2 regions of the Bradyrhizobium sp. Leo114 genome follow, and region 1 is predicted to be linked to the other one. Evidence: predicted binding sites of a transcription regulator. Region 1 holds the regulator's gene; the other holds the start of a gene.

Region 1 (4,080 bases):
TTTACGAGAAGATCTCGAAATCTGAAATGGACGGCCGCGTCGAGAAAGCGCTGCGCGGCGGCGCGCTGTGGAACGAGGTCAAGGACAAGCTCAACGCCTCCGGCCTGAGCCTCTCCGGCGGCCAGCAGCAGCGCCTCTGCATCGCCCGCACGGTTGCGGTGCGGCCCGAAGTTATCCTGTTCGACGAGCCCTGCTCGGCGCTCGATCCGATCTCGACCGCCAAGGTCGAGGAGCTGATCCAGGAATTGTCGGAGGACTACACGATCGCGATCGTCACGCATAACATGCAGCAGGCGGCGCGCGTCTCCGACAAGACCGCGTTCATGTATCTGGGCGAACTGATCGAGTTCGACGACACCAGCAAGATCTTCACCTCGCCGAGCGATCGACGCACCCAGGACTACATCACCGGCCGGTTTGGTTGAGGAGGGACATCATGGCTTCTGAACATACCGCCAAGGCATTCGACAGCGATCTTCAGGAACTGACCCGTCTGGTCGCAGAGATGGGCGGGCTGGTCGAACGGATGATCACCGAATCCGTCGATGCGCTGATCCGCCGCGACGTCGCGCTCGGCAAGCGTGTCGTCGCTTCCGACATCGAGATCGACAGCCTGCAGCGCGTGATCGAGGAGCGCGCCGTGCTGACGATCGCCCGCCGCCAGCCGATGGCTGTCGACCTGCGCGAGATCGTCGGCGCGATGCGGGTGGCGACCGACCTCGAGCGGATCGGCGACCTCGCCAAGAACATGGGCAAGCGCGTCGCCGCGCTGGAGAACGACTTCCAGCCGCTGAAGCTGATCCGCGGCCTGGAGCACATGACCGACCTCGTGCTGTCGCAGGTCAAGTCCGTGCTCGACGCCTATGCCGCGCACGATCTGCCGGCGGCGATGAACGTCTGGAAGAGCGACGAGGAGGTGGACGCGATCTGCACCTCGCTGTTCCGCGAGCTCCTCACCTACATGATGGAAGATCCGCGCAACATCTCGTTCTGCATCCACCTGATGTTCTGCGCCAAGAATATCGAGCGGATCGGCGACCACGCCACCAACATCGCGGAAACGGTCTTCTACATGATCGAGGGTCAGCAGATCACCGACAAGCGGCCGAAGGGGGATATGACGACGTTCGCCACGACCGTTCCGGGCAACTAGAGCAACATCCGGAAAGTCGACGCCGGCTTTCAGCCAAGATCCTGCTCAAACATCAAAGGAAGAGTGGGATGACGATTCAAGCAGAGAGTCATCCCGCTATAGGAGAAGCCAAGCCGATGAGCGCACGCATTCTGGTGGTCGAAGACGAAGAAGCGCTGACGACGCTGTTGCGCTACAATCTCGATGCAGAAGGCTATGATGTCGAAACGGTCGCCCGTGGAGACGATGCGGACACAAGGCTCAAGGAACGTATTCCCGACCTTGTCGTGCTCGACTGGATGCTGCCGGGACTCTCCGGCATCGAGCTGTGCCGCCGTCTGCGGGCGCGGCCGGAGACCAAGCAGCTCCCGATCATCATGCTGACCGCGCGCGGCGAGGAAAGCGAGCGCGTGAGGGGGCTGGCGACCGGTGCCGACGACTACATCGTCAAGCCGTTCTCGGTGCCTGAACTGCTCGCGCGGGTGAAGGGCCTGTTGCGCCGGGCAAGCCCGGAGCGGCTCGCCACCGTGCTCACCTATGGCGACATCGAACTCGACCGCGAGAAGCGCCGCGTCGCGCGCTCGGGCCGCCCGATCGATCTCGGCCCGACCGAATATCGCCTGCTGGAGTTCTTCCTGGAGCATCCCGGCCGCGTGTTCAGCCGCGAGCAGCTGCTCGACAGCGTTTGGGGCCGCGACATCTATATCGACGAGCGCACCGTCGACGTTCACATCGGCCGCCTGCGCAAATTGCTCAATCCCGGCCGCGAGCAGGACCCGATCCGTACCGTCCGCGGCGCGGGCTACGCGCTCGATGATCGCTTCGCGAAGGCCGAGCAGTCGTAAACCGGCGACCTCAATCCGTAGCCCGGGTGCAGCGAAGCGTAACCCCGGGGAAATTTGGACCCGCCGATACAGCGTTCCCGGGTTGCGCTGCGCTCCACCCAGGCTACGATCTGTCGTCGGCTTACTTGCCTTGTGACGGCTTGACCGTCGGACGGCGGCGGTCAGCCGCCGGCTGGTAGGCGATGCGGGAGTGGTGCGCGCAATAGGGCAGGCCGGGAAGCGCCTTGCCGCCGCAGAAGAAGAATTCCGGGCTCGAGGGATCGCCGACCGGCCAGTGGCAGGTGGCCTCGTTCAATTCGAGCAGCGACAGCCGCTGGCTCATCGGCACCACATTGTCGTAGGCGATAGGGTCCGCTTCCACCTCCACCTCGAAGGCGTGGGCGAGCGCGGTGTTGCCGCGGGAGACCGGACGCGCCACGCGCATCATCGGCTGTGCGGGACGCGCCTTGCGCTGCCGCGGCGCGGCTGCAGCAGGACTCTTGGCGCGGCCCGAGAGGCCGAGCCGGTGCACCTTGCCGATCACCGCATTGCGGGTCACGTTGCCCAGTTCCGCAGCGATCTGGCTGGCCGAGAGGCCACCTTCCCAGAGCTTTTTCAACTGCTCGACGCGTTCGTCGGACCAGGTCAATACCGTCATCGCATCTTTCCCTTCGCGTTGCGCCGGCCGATCCTGGGACAGCGCTGCGATGCCTAATCTCAAAAATCCCTGCGGGCAGAATCCCTTAAGGCTCGCCGGGCACGAAAACCGCACCCGAACGTGTACGCCGCACACAAAGGACTCTAAGGGATCAAAACTGCCGCACGAGATGTCGTACCCGACAGGCTAGACGCTACAATATGGCGTGACTCTGGCGCAAGAGTCCGCGCCTATGCGTCCACATGTTCCGACATTTAGGGATTGCAATCGGGCTTTTCCACCACACCGGAAAACTGCGGATTACCGGCACTTTGCAGCGCAGCCTGGCGGCTTCGTGGCGATTGACAGCACCCGCCGCGCGCATAGAATGCCTTCACGTGCCGCCCTGCAAAGGCGGCACGTTTTGTTTTCGCTGGATGAGCTCCAGCCGCGTGTCTGCATCGCTGCACGCCGCCGGGGCTTGTCTGAAAGGCTTGTCTGAACCCTTCAGTGATCGCCATGACCGACCGCGCCACGTCGCATCTGCTTCCCGTTTTTGCCAGGGCCGATCTCGGCTTCGAACGCGGCGAAGGCTGTTGGCTGATCTCGACCAAAGGCGAGCGTTATCTCGACTTCACCTCCGGCGTCGCGGTGAACGCGCTCGGCCATGCCCATCCGCATCTGGTGAAGGCGCTGCAGGAACAGGCGACGAAGCTCTGGCACATGTCGAACCTGTTCAAGAGCCCGGACGGCGAGAAGCTTGCCGCGCGGCTGTGCGAGCAGAGTTTTGCGGACTTGGTGTTCTTCTGCAATTCCGGCGCGGAAGCGATGGAGGGCGTGATCAAGGTCGTGCGTCACTATCACTTCTCGAAGGGGCATCCGGAGCGCTACCGCATCATCACCTTCGAAGGCGCCTTCCATGGCCGCACGCTCGCGACACTCGCCGCGACCGGCGCCGCTAAATATCTCGAGGGCTTCGGCGCGCCGATGGACGGCTTTGATCAGGTGCCGCATGGCGATATCGAAGCGGTGAAACGCGCGATCGGTCCAGAGACCGCAGGCATCCTGATCGAGCCGGTGCAGGGCGAAGGCGGCGTGCGCTCCGCGCCGCCGGCCTTCTTCAAGGCGCTGCGCCAGCTCTGCGACGAGCATGGCCTATTGCTCGCGTTCGACGAGGTGCAGACCGGCATGGGCCGCACCGGCGATCTCTTCGCCTACAAGCGCATCGGGGTCACCCCTGACGTGATGTCGCTGGCCAAGGCGCTCGGCGGCGGCTTTCCGATCGGCGCCTTCCTTGCGACCGCGGAAGCTGCGTCCGGCATGACGCCGGGTTCGCATGGCTCGACCTTCGGCGGCAATCCGCTCGCGGTCGCGGCCGCCGGCGCCGTGCTCGATGTGATGCTGAAGCCCGGCTTCTTCGATCACGTGCAGAAGATGTCGCTCCTGCTCAAGCAGAAGCTCGCCTCCGCGGTTGACCGCTATCCGTC
Region 2 (4,080 bases), on a different contig from region 1:
ATCACCTCGCCGTCGCGTGTCGCGACCAGATGGGGCAGGCGATGGTTGCGGAAATTCTTGCGCCGGTCGCGGAAATCATCCGGCTCCGGCACCCCGCTGTCCTCGACGCTGTCGTCGACGCCGCGCCTTATGTGGCGGCGGTAGATCGACAGCATGGCTTCGACATCGGCCTCGCGCGAGGCCCTGACGATGATCCGTTCTTCGTTCATCGGCCGTCACTCGGAAATCACGTAGGTGAACAGGCGCACGCGGCCCGCATCGTCGATTTCCTTGTAGACGCCCTGGATCTCGACCTCGAAGCCCGGGAACGCGTTGAACGAAGCCTCGAACATCTTGAGGTAGTCGATCATCGGCCGCGTCTGTTCCGACAGCCGTTCCCCCGGCACGATGGTGGCGATGCCGGGCGGATAGACCACGAACGGCGTTGCGGCGATGCGGCCCGAAATTTCGCCGATCGGGAGATAATCGACGTCGTTGCGCACGAGGTAGCGTGATGCTTCGCGCGGCGACATCGCGATCTCGGGCAAATGCTCGGGCAGGAACTGCTTGCGCTGCAGCGCGCTCACATCGGCCGCGCGGAAGAAGCGGTGCATGTCGCCGCAGAGGTCGCGCAGGCGCACGCCGGCATAGCGGGCAGGCCGGCGGCGGAAGAATTCGGGGATCACGTCTTCGAGCAGCGCATTGTCGTCATGCAATTTCTTGAAGGCGACGAGCCCCGAGATCAGCGTTCCCGCCTTGCTCGCCTCGACGCCGGGGGTGAGCAGGAAGAGCAGGGAGTTGAGGTCGTTCTTCTCGGCCACGATCCGGTTCTCCCGCAGATATTGCGCCACCACCGGGGCGGGGATGCCGTGTTCGGCATAGGCGCCCGTGGCATGGTCGAATCCCGGCGTGAGCAGCGTCAGCTTGTTCGGGTCGGTCATGGCAAAGCCCGCCGTCATCTCCGGGAAGCCATGCCAGCTATCGTCAGGCTTGAGCTGCCAGAACGCAGGGCTGGTCGCGAGCTGGTCGGTAGAGATGGTTTCCCAGGCGACATTGTGCGCCCCGCCTTCGCGCGCGACGTCCGGGATCATCACGCGATCCGGCACGAATGGTTCGAAGAACCAGCGCCGCTCGGGACGCGCCTCGTTCTCCTCGAACTCGCGGCGGGTGGCGCGGATTTTCTTGCGCAGCTCGATGCCGAGCCGGATCGTGTCGTCCCACAGCACCTCGCCGGAGCGGCCCTTCATCATCTGCGCGCCGACGTCGAGCGAGGCGAACAGCGGATAGAACGGCGAGGTCGAGGCGTGCTGCATGAAGCTCTCGTTGAAACGCCGGTGTTCGACCCGGCGCTTCTGGCCCTTGATGTGGCGGTCGCGGACATGGATCTGCGAAGCCTGCGAGAAGCTGGCGAGCTGCTTGTGGGTCGATTGCGTGGCGATGATGCCGGGCGCCTCGGGGCCGAGGTCGGCAAGTCCCATCGCGAAGCGGCCGGCATAGATCGGATGGAACTTCATGAAGCCGGCCCAGGCTTCGTCGAACAGGATGTAGTCGCAGAGATGACCGATGCGCCTCAGGATCATCTCCGCACTATGAATGGTGCCGTCATAGGTGCACTGCTCGACCACGGCGACGCGGAAGGGACGGGGCCGCTTCCAGGCCTCCTTGTCCTTGACCAGCGGATGGTTGCGGATGCGCTCGCGCAGCGACGTCTCGTCGAGCATGTCCCAGCGCATCGGCCCGATCAGCCCCCAGGCGTTGCGAACGGTCGGCACATAGACCGGGATGCCGCCGCCGAGCAGCAGCGCGCCATGGTGGGCGGCCTTGTGATTGTTGCGGTCGAACAGCACGAGGTCGCCGTCGGTGACCAGCGAGCCGAGTGCGACCTTGTTGGACGTGGAGGTGCCGTTGAGCACGAAATAGGTCTTCTCCGCGCCGAAGATCCTGGCGGCTTCCTTCTGCGCCCGCAGTGCCGGGCCCTCATGGGTCAGGAGGTCGCCGAGGTCGAGCACGGAATTGTCGAGGTCATCGCGGAACACGGCCTCGCCGAGATGTTCGACGAACACGCGTCCGATCGGGCTGCGGCTGTAGAACACGCCGCCATTGTGGCCGGGGCAGGTCCAGAGCTGGTTGCCCTCTTCGGCATAGTCGACCAGCGCGCCGAAGAACGGCGTCTTCAGCGTCTCGGCATATTGCTTGAGGCGGCTGATCAAATTCTTGGCAATGAACGGCGGCGTTTCCTCGGACAGGAACACGTAGCCGTCGATGAAGTCGAGCACCTCAACCGGCAGGTCCTCGAACCGCTTGCGGCGGATCAGGAGGATGATCGGGAAGTCGAGGCCGCGCCGCCGCATCAAATTGATCAACGACGCGGTCTTGCCCTCCAGCCCCTTCTTGCCCCAGTCGACCACCATGCAGCCGATCGCCGCGTCCGTCTGCACCGCGATCTCGGCATCCTCGAGCTTGCGGGCGCGCACGACCTCGAAGCCGGAGCGCTGGATCTCGTCGATGATCTGGTTGAAGCGGATGCCCTCGAGATCCTCCGGATCGAATACGGGCGCCGCGAACAGGAAGGTGAAGCGTCGGAAATAGTCCATCGGTGTCCTCGAAATGGTCCGAGCGAGAAGTCGGCACATTTCGTGACAGGCAGATGACGGTGGCGCCGGCGGGGGAAAATTGTTGGTGGCGAGCCGACGCCGCTTCAATCCGGTACGCGTTGCCTCGGATATTCGAGCTGCATGGCGACGAAATCGGCCGTGCGCCCGCCATAGCGTGCCTCGATCCGCAGCAAGGTCTGGTCCAGCGCCTGCGCCGGCGCCAGTGATCCGACCGGTTGCAGCAATCGCTCGGCGGGCCACTGGGCCGCGACCTGATCAGGCAGGATGCGCAGGCCGTTGCGGCTTGGCTGCGCCTCCGCCGTCGCGGCAAAGGTCACGGTGCGCGAACGATAGGTCCGCGACCAGGCGTCGGCGGCGAGCGCGAGCGAGACTTCGTCGATGCCGGGCGCAAGCGCGATGCCGAGCTGCTCCTTGTTCCAGAACGCGAGCGTGTTCCCGATCGCCGTGAGCGCGAACGGTCGTGTGAACTGGAACGCGCCGCTGTCGTGGCGGGCATCCCAATGGGACAGGCCGATGTCGCGGGCAACGGCTTCTGCCTTCTCGCGGCCGGCGATCGCTTCGACCAGCGTGAGCGACATCGGCATCGAAGCTGTGATCCCCGTTGTGGTCGCAACGCCCTGGTCGACCACGATCCTGCGGTCCCTGATGTAATGGATCGTCGGATGCTTCTCGCGCAGGTCTTTCAGGGAGTACCAATGCGTCGTCGCGCGCTTGCCGTCGAGCAGTCCAGTGCTGGCGACCACCATGGTGCCGACGCAGACACCGATGACGATCGCGCCCTTTTGCGCCTGTTGCCTGATCCATTGCACGACGACCGGATCGTCGTCACGGCTCATGGCGGGGACGATGACATAGTCGGCGCCATCAGGGTGCTCGGCATCGAATGCTGCGATGGTGGCATCCGGCTCGACCTTCAGCACCGGAAACAGCGTCACCGGTCCTGGTCTCGTCGCAAGCGTCACCACGTCGGCGACGTCGGCGCGCTTGAGGATGCCATAGGGCATCAGATAGTCGGTGGTTTCGGTCTGCTCATTGATGCCGACGATCGCGATCAGCGGCCGCTGCCGCTTCGGCGGCTTCAACGCCGCGATGGTCGCATCACCCTCCTGGCTTGCGATCGGCGGCGCGTTTCCAGACGCAGCTCGCGAGGGCAGCGTCAGAAGCCAGCCACCACCAATGGTCAAGAAAAGCGCGGCGGCGGCAACACCGCCCCACGCGAAAAGCCGCCAGTTCATTGCTTACGTCGCTCAACGAATTCGTCACCTCGCCCCCTCCGCGCAACTTACTCGCTCACGCCGCGCTCCGAAATGACGCAAATCCGGCAAAAACCGACACAGGGGGGCAATGGATGGACAGGGGGCGGATCGGTGAATTTCGCCGAAAGCCACTTGCCGAATTATTCCCCTCGTCAAGCAGACGTAGCGAAAAAATTCCTCGTGCTCTCCGGCGGAATAGAACGCGCCTCCGTATGTCCTACTCATGCAAG

The links. The regulator PhoB, encoded in region 1, activates phosphate uptake and scavenging genes when phosphate is short. The targets are predictions, from matches to a motif close to TGTCATNNANCTGTCAT.
Region 2: a site for PhoB is predicted at 2,616-2,632, ahead of ACZIRK_RS19070 (Orn/Lys/Arg family decarboxylase). Genes of this name have one in related genera too.

What each region holds. Positions count from the first base shown of each region.
Region 1 covers NZ_JBUYEN020000003.1:52,652-56,731, reverse strand. The annotation lists gene pstB (phosphate ABC transporter ATP-binding protein PstB) at 1-425, shown strand, start outside; gene phoU (phosphate signaling complex protein PhoU) at 437-1,153, shown strand; gene phoB (phosphate regulon transcriptional regulator PhoB) at 1,270-1,977, shown strand; gene ACZIRK_RS04530 (GcrA family cell cycle regulator) at 2,099-2,614, opposite strand; gene ACZIRK_RS04525 (aspartate aminotransferase family protein) at 3,113-4,080, shown strand, end outside.
Region 2 covers NZ_JBUYEN020000014.1:154,923-159,002, reverse strand. The annotation lists gene ACZIRK_RS19075 (N-acetyltransferase family protein) at 1-209, opposite strand, end outside; gene ACZIRK_RS19070 (Orn/Lys/Arg family decarboxylase) at 216-2,573, opposite strand; gene ACZIRK_RS19065 (DJ-1/PfpI family protein) at 2,678-3,829, opposite strand.